3 regions of the Paraburkholderia strydomiana genome follow, and region 1 is predicted to be linked to each of the others. Evidence: riboswitches for the same ligand, from Rfam matches in the RefSeq annotation. Region 1 holds a riboswitch; each other region holds the start of a gene.
What was found. Region 1 has a riboswitch for cobalamin ahead of cobW (cobalamin biosynthesis protein CobW). Riboswitches for the same ligand answer to the same signal wherever they lie in the genome.
Positions count from the first base shown of each region.

Region 2: it holds a riboswitch for cobalamin, as region 1 does, so the genes downstream of both, J2W46_RS13925 (TonB-dependent receptor plug domain-containing protein) here and cobW (cobalamin biosynthesis protein CobW) in region 1, are expected to answer to the same signal.
Region 3: it holds a riboswitch for cobalamin, as region 1 does, so the genes downstream of both, cobG (precorrin-3B synthase) here and cobW (cobalamin biosynthesis protein CobW) in region 1, are expected to answer to the same signal.

Region 1 is NZ_JAVDVL010000012.1:219,441-224,102, reverse strand. It holds gene cobN (cobaltochelatase subunit CobN) at 1-1,049, opposite strand, end outside; gene cobW (cobalamin biosynthesis protein CobW) at 1,056-2,159, opposite strand; cobalamin riboswitch at 2,317-2,597, opposite strand; cobalamin riboswitch at 2,667-2,911, shown strand; gene cobA (uroporphyrinogen-III C-methyltransferase) at 3,142-3,909, shown strand; gene J2W46_RS27505 (cobalamin biosynthesis protein) at 3,906-4,328, shown strand; gene cobO (cob(I)yrinic acid a,c-diamide adenosyltransferase) at 4,325-4,662, shown strand, end outside.
Region 2 is NZ_JAVDVL010000004.1:328,349-333,010, forward strand. It holds gene J2W46_RS13900 (SIMPL domain-containing protein) at 45-773, opposite strand; gene J2W46_RS13905 (EVE domain-containing protein) at 977-1,435, opposite strand; RNA gene ssrS (6S RNA) at 1,518-1,699, opposite strand; gene J2W46_RS13915 (cell division protein ZapA) at 1,862-2,176, opposite strand; gene J2W46_RS13920 (ATPase) at 2,173-2,529, opposite strand; cobalamin riboswitch at 2,747-3,027, shown strand; gene J2W46_RS13925 (TonB-dependent receptor plug domain-containing protein) at 3,120-4,662, shown strand, end outside.
Region 3 is NZ_JAVDVL010000001.1:248,914-253,575, forward strand. It holds gene J2W46_RS01125 (cobalt-precorrin-5B (C(1))-methyltransferase) at 1-931, opposite strand, end outside; gene cbiE (precorrin-6y C5,15-methyltransferase (decarboxylating) subunit CbiE) at 937-2,196, opposite strand; cobalamin riboswitch at 2,282-2,467, shown strand; gene cobG (precorrin-3B synthase) at 2,551-4,116, shown strand; gene J2W46_RS01140 (precorrin-8X methylmutase) at 4,126-4,662, shown strand, end outside.

The sequences.
Region 1 (4,662 bases):
CGCACCACGTCGACTTCCGTATGCGGACAGCGATACGCGAGTCCTTTGAAACTGATCGCGCGCGTGATGATGCGCCCGTCCACTTCGGGCAGCGCAATATGCATGGCGATGTCGCGCGAATTAAGGCCCTGATTGTCCTTAAGCCAGTCCTCGCGGTTGCCGCCGCTCAGAATCACCTGAAGCACAGGCGCGTCGCCGGCGAGCGCGAGCGGTTCGGGATCATCGATCGCAGAAGCGGCGAACGCTGTTGTGTTGAGTACGAGCGCCGCGTCATGTTGCGCGCACAACGACTGCACGACTTCGCGACTCACCGCGTCCTTCAACGACGTAATCGCGATTGGCAGCGGGTTCACGCCTTGTGCGTCGAGAGCTTCGATCAGCGCGTCGAACACCGCTGTGTTGGCCGCCTGAAGATGCGCCTTGTAGAACAGTATCGCCGCGACGGGCGCATCGTGCCGCCAGCGCGCTTGCCAGTCGGCGATTGTCGGCGTGTCGCGTTGTGGATGGTAAAGCGACGCGGCCGGCAACGCGCGGGGCGGCGCAGGCTCGTGTCCCCAACCGAGCGCGCGATGCGCGATGCAGCGCAGAAACGCCTCGGCATTCTGGGGACCGCCTTCCCGCAAATAACGCCACAACTGATGGCACAGATCCGCGTCCGCGGTGCTGCGCGCAAGCAGATTGGGATCTTCCTGCAGATCGCCCGAAAACATCGCGAGCGTTTGCTGTTTGCGCTCCGCTAGCGCGACGACCTGTTCGATACCGTACGGCCAATACGCTTCGCCGCCAAGATGATCGACTACGACGACGCGCGCGTGTTGCAGCACATCTTCGACGTAGAAATCCACCGACGCCGGTTGCCGCAGATACGTCACGTTCGCGAGGCGCACGCTCGGAAAGCCGTCGCCGAGACGAGGAAACACGCTTGCCAGCAGCGACAACGTGGTGTCCGCAGAACTGAGCACGACGATATCCGCAGGCCGCTGATCGATACGGATCACGCCTTGCGTATCGTCGACGAAACCGCCCGGCGTGGTGCGCAGAAGATGCATGTGCGCTTACGCCTGCTGCGCTGCGACGCCCGGCACCTGAGCGTTCGACACGCCCAGCGCCGCGTCGAACGCGCGCTGCAGCGCGGCTTGATCGAGGTCTTCACCGATCAGCACGAAGCGGCTTTCGCCCGCCTCGCCAGGTTGCCAGCGCCGGTCGAAATAGCTGTCGAAGCGCCGGCCCACGCCCTGAATCACGAGACGCATTGCTGCGCCCGGCAACGCCGCGAAACCCTTTACACGGTAGATCGTGTTGCTCTGAACAAGCGTTTGCAGTGCGGCGATTACTGCTTCACGCGACAGCACGTTTGCATGCACCACTACCGAATCGAATTCATCGTGGTGATGGTCCGCGTCGTCCGCCGAACCGTGATGGTCGTGGCGCAAGTGAATCGTTTCTTCCGATGCGGCTTCGAGTCCGAACAGCGTGTGCAGATCGAGCTGCCCCATGTGCGCGCGCACGACCTTCACTTGCGGCGGAATCTCCTCGCGGATCACGGCTTCGACCGCATTCTGACGAACCTCATCGAGCAGATCTGTTTTGTTCAGAATCACCAGATCGGCCGAAGCCAACTGATCTTCGAACAATTCGTGCAGCGGCGATTCATGATCCAGATTCGGATCGGCTTTGCGCTGCGCATCGACAGCGAGCGGGTTTTCTGCGAACTGGCCGCTCGCGGCAGCGGGACCGTCGACCACGGTAATCACCGCATCGACGGTGAAACTGTTTTTGATCTGCGGCCAGTTGAACGCCTGTACGAGAGGCTTCGGCAACGCGAGACCCGATGTCTCGATCAGCACATGGTCGATCTGCTCACGGCGCTCAACGAGCTTTTCCATCACCGGAAAGAACTCCTCCTGCACCGTGCAGCAGAGGCAACCGTTCGCGAGTTCATACAATTGCCCTTCCGTTTCGACGCCATTCTCGTCGCAACCGATGCCGCAACCCTTCAGGATTTCGCCGTCGATTCCAAGTTCGCCGAACTCGTTGACGATCACCGCGATGCGCTTGCCGCCCGCGTGCTGAAGAATGTGCCGCAACAGAGTGGTTTTGCCGCTGCCGAGAAAGCCCGTGACGATGGTGACGGGGATCTTGCGCATTTGAGTTTGCATCGTGAGGTCCATCCCAGGAGTTGCAGGCGCCGGCCGGCGTAGTCCGCACGCATGAGGTTCAGCGCGTGCCTCGGGCATGAACGACGGCCTTGCTACAACAGGAAAAACGCAGAAAACGGGTGTGAGGGCATGAGCGCAGCGCCGCATCCCCGCGGCGTTCGCCCTTCGTGTTCCGGCCGGTATCCGGGCTGGCGAAAGCGCCGCTTCCCCTTCCCGGACGAGTGATTTCTCGCCCAGTGGTGATATGCCCACGCGGCCTTGCGCGTGGACACCGAAGCCGGCACTGCGACGCCACGCGAACCGCCGTGACGTCACTTTTCGCTTACCGTTGCGGGGGCAGCACAGGTTGACCCAAACCGTGACAGGCGGGCGCCCTGTTTCCCGTTTAACTGCATGCGCACGAGCGCGCACACGAGCACCAGAAGTGCGTGCGAGTTTAGGCCGACCGTCTGGCGCCGTCAAGGAAACGCGGGCCCGGCGCGCTTATCGCACGGGCTTCTCGTGTGCTATCGTATGCGCGCGTTTGGTGCCCGCACATGCATTCGCGTGTGCAGTTAAACGGGAAACAGGCAGCGCTCCCGCGCTCAACCTGTGCTGTCCCCGCAACGGTAAGCGACCTGCGGTGCAATGTTCATGCTGCACCGCGCATGCGTTTTCGATGCCACTGTCCGATACATTCGAATGAATGCGGGCGGGAAGGCAAAGCGCGTGAGGCCGCCAGCCCGGATACCGGCCAGATGCGGAGGCGACCGTGCGTTTCTCGACGTCACGCCGCCGGCAGCCGGAATCCGCGAGGGACGGATGTGAAGGCGCTGAAGCACTATCTGGCAACCGGGTTCGCACCCGCGCGTGCCGTCGTGCGTGAAGACACCGCTTGAATGACTTCGATCTCCAATCACCTGGGCCCGTTCGCGTGCCGCACTGCATGGCGTACGCCGGCGGAGCGCGCAACGTCGTTGCCGTGCACGGTTAGCGAGGCGCGATGACACGCGCGTGGCTGATCGGCGCAGGGCCCGGCGACGTCGAACTGATGACGTTGAAGGCAACGCGCGCCCTCGGACAAGCCGACGTGATACTCGTCGACGATCTCGTCAATCCCGACGTGCTGCAATTCGCGCGCGCCGACGCGTCCATTGTTTATGTCGGCAAACGCGGCGGTCATCCGTCGACGCCGCAAGAAGGCATCGTCGCGCAAATGCTCGATCATCTGCATGCTGGGCGCGGCGTCGCGCGACTCAAGGGCGGCGATCCGTTCGTATTCGGCAGAGGCGGCGAAGAGCAGCAGGCGCTGCATGCGGCCGGAATCGAGGTGGAGATCATCAGCGGTATCACAGCCGGAATCGCGGCGCCCGCAGCTATCGGCATTCCGGTTACACACCGCGATCACGCGCAAGGCGTGATCTTCGTGACCGGCCACGGTGCGGGCAGCAGCGAGCCGGACTGGGGCGCGCTCGCCGCCACTCACATGACGCTCGTCATCTACATGGGCATGCGGCGGCTGAAGGATATCGTCAGCGCATTGCTCGCAGCCGGCATGCGCGCCGACACGCCGTGTGCGGCGATCGAATCGGCTACGCGTCCCGAGCAACGCCATGCGCTTTCGACGCTTGGTGAATTCGCCGATGCCGTCGCGCGCGCGGGACTCGGCTCGCCTGCGATCGTGGTGATAGGCGGCGTGGCGTCGCTCGCGCTCGCGCGTGCCGCCGCGGCAAGCTCATCAGATGCGGCATCTTCGCCGGACGCGAAATGAAAACGCTTAGCGTGGGCATCGGTTGCCGCCTGTACACATCGGCGGACGAGATCGAAACGGCGGTGCGCGCCGCGCTCGGTTCGCACACGTTCGAACAGATTGCAACGGTAGCCTCTATTGAAACGAAAGCCGACGAGCCGGGCCTGCTGGAGTTCTGCGCGCGTCACGGGTTCACGCTGCAAGTGTTCAGCCGCGAGCAGATTCTCGCGATTGACGTTCACGAACCGTCGGCTGCCGCGCGCGAGCATCTCGGCGTGGACGGCGTATGCGAACCGTGCGCGCTGCTTGCGGTGGCCGCCCGTTGCACCGCACATCTGATCGCTCGCAAAACCGTTTACGCTGGTGTCACCGTGGCGATCGCATCGACCGCACCAGCGCCAGCACACAGTGTCACCACCATCTCACAGGACCTTCCATGAAGACCGATCCCGAATCGCATCAACGCATGACCGAACGCCGGCGCGAAGGCCACGAAAAAAAGCAGGCCAACGCGACCGTCGAAAAGGGCCTGCTGATCGTCAACACCGGCACCGGCAAGGGCAAGACAACCGCCGCTTTCGGCATGGCTGTGCGTGTGCTCGGCCACGGCATGCGGCTTGGCGTCGTGCAGTTCATCAAGGGCGCGCTGCATACGTCGGAGCGCGACTTCCTCGGCGCTATTGCCAACTGTGACTTCGTGACGATGGGCGACGGCTACACCTGGAACACGCAGAACCGCGACGCCGACATGGCCACCGCACGCAAAGGCTGGGA
Region 2 (4,662 bases), on a different contig from region 1:
CGTTTTTCTTTTGCCGCCGCATGGGGCGGCAGGTGGACAGCGCATTACTTCATCTGCACCGAGCCCGACACATTCACCGTTACCGTCGACGTGCCGCCTTCAATCGGCACAGCGGCCGACATCTTGGCGTCGGCGCCCATGGCGCGCGCGCTCATCATCATGACGGGCCGCGGCATGGCGCCGTTATGTCCGACGTTGACCTCGCGAATCGAATAACCGCTGTAGCCGAACGCCTGCGCGGACGAAGCCGCCTGCTCACGGAACGATTTGATTGCATCGCCAGTCAGCTTTTGTTCAGCGGCGCGCTGCGCCGCGGGCGACAGCGAGAACTGCACATTGCCGACCTGCATGATGGGCGCCATTTGCCCTGCAAGCTTCGACGCCGCGGCGAAGTCGTGCGATTCGAGCACGACCTCCGTGCGGCCGCGCCATGCGGAGATACGGCCATCGCGATCGGTAGACGGGTAAATCGAGAACGAACCTGTGCGTGCGGTCACGCCACTCACGCCTTTGGCTTTTTGCAATGCCGAATCGGCACGCTGGTTCAGCGTTGAAGTAAGAGCCGACGGATCGCTCGCTTCCTGCTCGTAAAAGAGCGTGATTTCGACGACGTCTTGAGGCACTTCCGCGCTGGCCTGCGCGTTCAGCGACAGCACGCCGGCCGGTTGATAGGGCGCGACGCTCTGCGCGCGTGCCATAGCGGGCGTGAGCACGAGGGCTGCAGGCGCGGCGCAGACGAGCGCGAAAGCGAGTGCACGTGCGGTGTTTTTCATCTGTGTGGAACTCCTTGCTTGAACAGGATTGCGCACGATCCGGCAGGCGCGATGCAACGGCACGGCGCTGTGTGCGCCGTTGGTAGTCCGTTTGCAAGTGCGTTAGGCGCTTGTAACCTGAGCTTGGTTCCCCAATTTAACCGTGCGATGAGCATCGGTGAGCGACATCGTTCGTGGCGCCGTTGCAGCAAGCACCGGCGAACTCAGGCGAGTCGCTTCGTGATGAAGCGCCACTCGGCTTCGGTGACGGGCGTGATGGACAGACGGTTGCCTCTCGCCAGCACGCGCATGTCTTTCAGCTCGTCGTGCTCGCGCAATGCGGCGAGCGGAATCAACGGAACCTTCTTCTTGAAGACCACGTCGACGAGCAGCCAGCGCGGCGTTTCCTGCGACGACTTGGGATCGTAATAAGGACTCTTCTTGTCGAACTGAGTCGGGTCCGGGTAAGCGGTAGACGCTACCTCGGCGATCCCGGCGATGCCAGGCTCGGGACAACTCGAGTGATAGAACAGCACGCCGTCGCCGACCTGCATCGCGTCGCGCATGAAGTTGCGCGCCTGATAGTTGCGCACGCCGGTCCACGGCAACGTGCGGTGCGGTGCGTTGGCAAGATGGTCGATGCTTGCTTCGTCCGGTTCGGACTTCATTAGCCAGTAGCGCATGAATCGAAAGGAACGTTAAGGTTGGAAAAGCCGGAGCCCAAACAAAAACGGCACCGGACAGTAGTCCGATGCCGTTCCAAATAAGGTCCCCGCCTTGGCCGCTAGGCCGGCATCCTGAACCGGGGGTTCAGAATTGGTCGCAGTTAGCAGCACTTCGGGTACATCAGACAGAGTGACGCGCACGCCCGTGCTACAAATTTCCGCAACCGTGCACATGGCATTGGTTCAAGGAATATATGACCTTGGCGAACCAGGCAGGGAAGCTAAACCGATGAAGCTAAAACCATTCAGGTGAAACGTTTGCCGAGTGTGCTCGTGCATGCTCTCACGCGCTTTGCTCAGCTGCTACGTGTGCCACCTGGTTGAATCTGCAGCCGACCCGAAGACCGGCCACTTCTACTTCCAGACACGTTGCAAACTTGCTGCTTACTGCATGGTGTACTGCTCGATCACAGTACCCAGTTGTTCGTTCATTTGATGCATTGTACGCCTGATTTCTTCAGCGGGAAATGCTTCTCCGTGACGCACGCTCGATTGCAGCTTAAGCAGTTCCGATGCCAGCGACAGCGCAGCCATGACAGCAATACGATCCGTGCCGCGCACGTTGCTGTTATTGCGGATCTTCGACATTTCGGCGTCGACTCGTGCGACTGCTTCAAGCAGCGCGCCTTCCGTTTCCGGCGAGCAGGCGAGGCGATAGGGCACGCCGAGAATCGATACTTCGATCTGCTTGGTGGTCATGCATTTTCTCCATGGCGAGTGGCGTCGCTCTCCGCTTCGACTTCATGCTGAGCGGGCTCGAGCAGATCGAGCTGGTTGTCCGGCTCGTTGTGCCCGCGAGCGCGCGGCAATTTTTCGAGGATCGCATTGAGCCGCACTTGAGCGTCGTCGATCTTGGCCGACAGCGCGTCGCGCTCCGCTTGCAGTGCATCGCGTTCCTCGCGCACCATGGCAAGTTCCGTGCGCGTGGCTTCTGCCTCGGCGCGCGACTGGGCGAGCTGCTCTTCAAGCGCAACACGCGCTTCGTTGTGGCGCTGGCTGATCGCTATCAGCTTGCCGATATTCTGTGAGAGTGTTTCGAGTTCGGTGAGCATGTGCTGCGTCCTCTAAAGACCTCGCATTTTAGCGCGGAATGCCGCACGTTCCGACATTTGTCTCGTTTCGAGACGTAACAACACCGCTTTATGCAGGCTTTTTTCGACTGAAGATGAAAAAGTACTCGTGTGTCACAGATCGCGTCGGACAATACTCTGCTCCTGTCCGAATCATCGCTGTCGTGACCCGCATTCTTGACTGGCCCCGAGGCCGCTCATACACTGGCCGCACTCTGGTGCCCGCGCGCGCAATTCATTGCGCGTGCAGTTAAACGGGAAGCAGGGCGCGCCGTTCACCTGAACGCGCGAACCTGCGCTGCCCCCGCAACGGTAAGCGACCGCATTCGCTTTGCACTTCGTGCTTTGCAGTTCGCGTTTGCAGTTCGATCCCCATCGCGTGTTCCAGTTCAACATGCGAGTGTGCCACTGCGCGTCACGCGTGGGAAGGCGGGATCGAGCGTCGTCAGCCCGGATACCGGCCAGAGGGAGAGGCGCGCGCCCGCGAAATGAAGTCAAAAGCGCTCGCGCCTCGTTACGCGACGGCCTGCGGGGAAGCGGGCCGCGCACGCCATCCACGGGAAACTTCACTCATGCTGTCCCCTATCGCCCGCGCGGCGCTGCTCGCATTTGCAGGGCTGCCGCAGCTCGCGCATGCGCAAGCCGCCGACAGTTTGCCTGCGCCGTCGGTTGCAGTCGCACCTGTCGCACCAGTCGCTACGAGCGCTGTATCCGTCGCTATCGCCGAATCATCGCCTGCTGTTTTGTCGCCCGTCGTCGTCACCGCCGAGCGCGGACCTCAAGCGCTCGCCGACACGATTCCGCAAACGTCGCTATTCGATCAGCAGGACATTGCCGACACCACCGCAACCGATCTGCCGGGTCTGCTGCAACTCGCGCCCGGCGCGCAAATCTCGCGCACAGGTGGCCCCGGTTCGACAGCAAGCCTGTATTTGCGCGGCGCGTCGTCGACGCAATCGCTGATTCTCATCGACGGTGTGCGCGTCGATTCCGTGAGTCTCGGCACCGCGCAAATCGGGCAGATTCCGCTCGATCAGGTCGACCACGTCGAAGTAGTGAACGGCAACGTGTCGGCCTTGTATGGCTCGGGCGCGATCGGAGGCGTGGTCCAGGTGTTCACGAAAGACGGCGGCGATCATCCGCCGCGTTTCAATTTTTCCGTGGGCTACGGCAGCTACCACACGCAGACGCAACAGGTGGGCGCGAACGGCGCGTTGGATAAGGACGGCCGCACGACCTTCAACATCTCGCTCGCGCGTTCGAAAGACGACGGTTTTTCCGCGCTCAATCCTCGTGAGGCGCCGAACGCGAACCCCAATGCGAACGGCTATCTGAACGAGAGCATCTCCGCTTCGCTGCGCCATAAGTTCACCGACAACTGGGACGCGGGCGTCCGCTATCTGCAGTCGAACGGCAACAACAGCTACGACAATGCGTACGGCGAGCCGACCGATCTGAACAATCTGTACACGAAAGTGCGTCAGTTGTCCGCCTTCGCTAACGGCAAGCTAACGGACTGGTGGACCACGCACTTCATCGTTGCGCAGGGCGACGACCGCAGCGTGTCGAACACCAACGGTCTGTATAACGGCCGCTTCGACACCGACAATCGACAGTACACCTGGCAAAACGATTTCGCGCTGGCCGCGCAGCAGAAACTGCAGGTCGGCTACGAGCATCTGGACCAGAGTCTCGACTCCGATACGTTTGCCGCGCCCACTCGTCATGTCGACTCGGGCTTCGCCGGTTATACGGCACGCTTCGGGCGCAACCAGATCCAGGCCAACCTGCGGCGCGACCAGTACTCCGATTTCGGCGGAGCGAACAGTTACTATCTCGGCTATGGCTTCGACATCACGTCGCGCTGGAAGCTAAGCGCAAGCTATTCCAGTTCGTTTCGCGCGCCGAGCTTCGACGATCTGTACTATCCGCTGAGCGGTAGTCCGTCCATCCAGCCGGAGCGCAGTCATTCGATCGAAGCAGCGTTGCAGTACGCATCCAATGCGCTCGGTGTGATGCGTTTGAGTGCTTTCCAGACGCGTTATTCGAATCTGATCGACTATGAGCAGGTGACGCCGGGGATCTATCTGGCCGAAAACGTGGGCCATGCAAAAG
Region 3 (4,662 bases), on a different contig from region 1:
GACTCGTATTGGCCGCGCGGATCGCGGATTGCAACGCGTCGTCGGCGCCCTGTTCGGCGGCCCATGCGGCGAGCCGTTCAAGATCGATGCTCGAGTTGCGGCTATGCAGATCGAGATGGCCCGCCGCGAGCTTGCTCAGCTTGCCGAAACCGCCGCAAATACTCAGGCGCTCGACCGGCGCGCGCTTCATATGCTTGAGCACCGCGCCGACGAAGTCGCCCATTTCGATCAGCGCGATATCGGGTAATGCGTAGTGCGAGCGCATCGCGTCTTCGCTCGCGTTACCTGTACACGCGGCGAGATGCATATAGCCGTTAGCGCGCGCAACGTCGATGCCCTGATGAATCGACGCGATGTAGGCCGAGCACGAAAACGGCCGCACGATGCCGGTCGTGCCCAATATCGACAGGCCGCCCACAATCCCGAGCCGCGGGTTCATCGTTTTGAGCGCGAGCGCTTCGCCGTCCTCAACGCCGATCGTCACTTCGAAACCGCCGCCATAGGCATGCTCGGCAGCGAGTTCTGCAAGATGCTCGCTCATCATTTTGCGCGGCACCGGGTTGATCGCCGGTTCGCCGACGGCGAGCGTCAACCCCGCACGCGTCACCGTGCCCACGCCCGGCCCGGCGCGGAACACCACACCTGGCTCAGGGACCAGACGCACGCGCGCGAACACCACGGCGCCGTGCGTGACATCGGGATCGTCGCCGGCATCCTTGATCGTGCCCGCTTCGGCGCCGTCATCGGTCAACCGGCAGAAGACGAGCGGCATCGGCACATGCTGGCCCTTGGGCAACACGATTTCGGCCACCTCGCTGACCACACCCGCGAGCAGCAGACGCGCGGCCGCCAGCGACGTGGCGGTTGCACAACTGCCGGTCGTGTAGCCGCTGCGCAGCGGTGCGGGTTGTTCAGGCGTTTCGTCGCGCATGAGCGTCACGCCGATGAAGCAGCGTTGAGGTTATCGGCAACACTATGGACGCCGTTGGCAGCGCAACGCTTCACCGCATCGTACAAGGTGATCGGCAGCGCTTGCCGCCACGTATCGAAGCCACCGAGCGGCTGAGCGTCCGCAAGCGCGATTCGCGTGAGCGTGCCGCCATGTTTGTCACGCCATGCGGCGAGCGCCGCCTCGCCTTGCAGCGTGACCGCGTTCGCGACCAGCCGGCCGCCGTCGCGCAAATTGTCCCAGCACGTTTCGAGCACGCCGGGCACTGTTACGCCGCCGCCAATGAACACCGCGTGCGGCGCGGCTAACCCTTCGAGCGCTTGCGGCGCGCGGGCCGCTACGAGTTGCAAGCCCGGCACGCCCAACGCATCGCGATTGTGCTCGATGAAGCGCTGACGCTCCGCGTGCCCTTCGATGGCGATCGCCCGGCAAGTCGGATGCGCGCGCATCCACTCGATGCCGATCGAGCCGCTGCCCGCACCCACGTCCCACAACAATTCGCCGGGCGTCGGTGCAAGTCGCGCGAGCGTGATCGCTCGCACATCGCGTTTGGTGAGCTGGCCGTCGTGACGGAACGCGTCGTCGGGCAGGCCGCAGGTGAGCGGCAGGCGCGGCGCGCCTTCGGTGGCGCGGCATTCGAGCGCGACCAGGTTCAGCGCGGCGACATCGCCCGGGGACCATTGATCCGCGCGGCCGTCGATGCGCCGCTCGTCGTCGCCGCCAAGGTGTTCGAACACGGTCATCCGCGTTGCGCCGAAACCTCGCGCGCTCAGCAGGTCGGCAAGCGCGGCGGGTGTGCGCCCGTCCGCGCTGAGCACGAACACGCGTGCGCGGTCATGCAAATAAGCGTTCAGCGTGGGCAACGGCCGACCAACCACCGACACCGTGGCCACATCCTGCAACGGCCAGCCGAGCCGCGCCGCCGCGAGCGATAACGACGACGGCGCGGGCAACACGCGCAGTTCGCTGGGCGGCAACTGCCGAGCCAGCGTCGCGCCGACGCCGAACAGCATCGGATCGCCGCTCGCCAGCACGCAAACGGGGCCGCCGCGCTCGGCCAGAAGCGGCGCGAGATCGAATGGGCGCGGCCACTCGGCGCGGCGCGCGGCCAGCCGCGCGGGCAACATCGACAGATGACGTTCGCCGCCGTAAATCACCGACGCCTCGAGCAACGCACGCCGTGCGGGCCGCCCCAAACCGGCGAAGCCGTCGTCGCCAATGCCCACTATCGTCAGCCACGCCGACATGCACCCTTCCTCATTTTGTATCTCAAACAATGCACTGCGCCACGCCGGTCAAAGCGTCCAGCCTCGTTGTGCTATCCGAAAAAAGGCATAATACAGCCGCCGGTGCCCTTCGGGGCCTAACAGGGAACACAGCGGGAAGATTACCGCTGTGGCTGCCCCCGCAACTGTATGCAGCGAGTCCGCCTGCGCTTGGCGCCACTGGTTAAACCGGGAAGGCCGCAGCGGACGACGACCTGCCAGCCAGGAGACCTGCCGGCCAGACTGTTCGTGCCAGCCAACATCGGGCGGGGTGTACCGATGCCGCAGCAATGCCGTTTTGACCGCTTGCTCGGGCCGTCGCGCGACGCTAACCCGGTGTCCGTCTTGAATCCAGCTTCGCCCTCCACTGTCTTGCCCGACGCGGCATCTGCGCTGCGGCCCTCGGCGTGTCCGGGCCTGCTGCGGATCGTGGCGGCGCGCGACGGCGGTATTTGTCGGATCAAGCTGCCAGGCGGCGAATTGAGCGCGGCTCAAGCCGAAGCGATCGCCAACGCGAGCGCGCAGCATACGGCGGGTGTGATCGAACTGACGAATCGCGCGAATCTGCAATTGCGCGGTGTTCGGGCCGGCCATGAAGCTGCGCTGGTCGCCACGCTGATCGATGCGGGGCTCGGACCGAGCGCTGCAAGCGGCTCTGCAGGAGCGGGCGGTAGCGCGCCGACCGATTCCGTCGAAGACGATCACGATCACGGTCACGATCGCGATCGCGATCGAAACGCGCACGCACTCGATGCAGCCGCCGCTGACGACGTGCGCAACGTCATGATCAGCCCCACTGCCGGACGCGACCCATGCGCACTGTTCGACACCAGACCTCTGTGCACCGCCCTTCTCACGCTGCTGCAAAGTGAAGCGCGTTTCGCGGCACTATCGCCGAAATTCGCGTTATTGGTCGACGGCGGCGAGCGGCTCGCGAGAGTGGACCACCCGCATGACGTGTGGCTCGCGGCAGCACAAGATTCGGCCGGAGCGGTGCGCTTCGTGTTCGGGCTCGCGGGCTGCCCGACCGTGGATGCAAACGCGAGCGCAAACACGCACATCGGCGGGAAGTCACCATCATCAGGCAACGCTGCGAACTCGTCCGAAAGATTGCATGCGGATGCGACAGGCGCGTTGGCCTCGGTGCTGCCGTCGCAAGTTCCGGCGCTCGTGCGCGCGTTGCTGCATACGTTTCTCGATCTTGCCGCTGCCGACGCCACGCGTATGCGTCACCTGCTCGACACGCATTCGGCGGACGCGATATTGCAGCATGCGCAAACCTACGTGGATTTTCCATTGACACGCGACGCGACGCTCGCCGGCTGGCGTCGCAGCACGACCGCCGATGCCTCGCTGCGCCTCGGCGCACATGAGCAACGCGCCGCGGATACATGGCATGCCGGCGGTCAACCGCCGCTCGGCCGTATCGATGCGGCCACGCTGCACGGCCTCGCCGCGCTCGCGCAACAACATGGCGACGGCACGCTGCGCATCACGCCGTGGCAAAGCGTGCTGCTGCCCGATATCCGGACGCTCTCAGTGCCCGTTGTGCTTGCCGCGCTGAACGCGCTGGGCCTCGCATGCGATTGCGCCGAAGCCATCACACACCTGATCGCGTGCGCCGGTTCCACTGGCTGCGCGAAAAGCCTCGCGGATACCAAAGCCGACGCATTGAATCTCGCGAAGCGCCTGCCCGCCGGCGTCGACGTGCATTTGAGCGGATGCCCGCGCTCATGTGCTGCCGCGCATTGCGCGCCGTTTACGATGCTCGCCGCGGCGCCCGGCATGTATGACCTTTTTCGACGCGACCAGGGCCCCGGCTTCGGTCGATGCGTCGCGCGCCAACTGACAGTCGAACAGGCCGCCGAGACGATCGCGCGCCTTGTTCGAAGCGACACATGAGTGACACCGATGCTTGATTACATTCGCGACGGTCAGGAGATCTATCGCCAGTCTTTCGCGACGATCCGCGCCGAAGCCGACCTGTCGCGCATTCCTGCCGACCTCGAAAAACTCGCGGTGCGCGTGATCCACGCGTGCGGGATGGTCGATGTGATCGACGATCTCGCGTTCTCCGAACATGCCGGCACAGCAGGCCGCACGGCGCTCGCGCAAGGCGCGCCGATTCTCTGCGACGCCGGCATGGTCGCGCAAGGCATCACGCGCGCGCGGTTGCCGGCGAACAACGACGTGATCTGCACACTCACACATGAACGAGTGCCTGCACTCGCCCGCGAACTCGGCAATACGCGCTCGGCCGCCGCGCTCGAATTGTGGCGCCCGCATCTGGGCGGCAGCGTCGTCGTGATCGGCAATGCGCCGACTGCCCTCTTCCATCTGCTCGATATGCTCGACGCCGGTGCGCCGAAGCCCGCGCTGATTCTGGGCTTTCCGGTCGGCTTTGTCGGCGCAGCGGAATCGAAAGCGATGCTCGCAGAGAATAGCCGT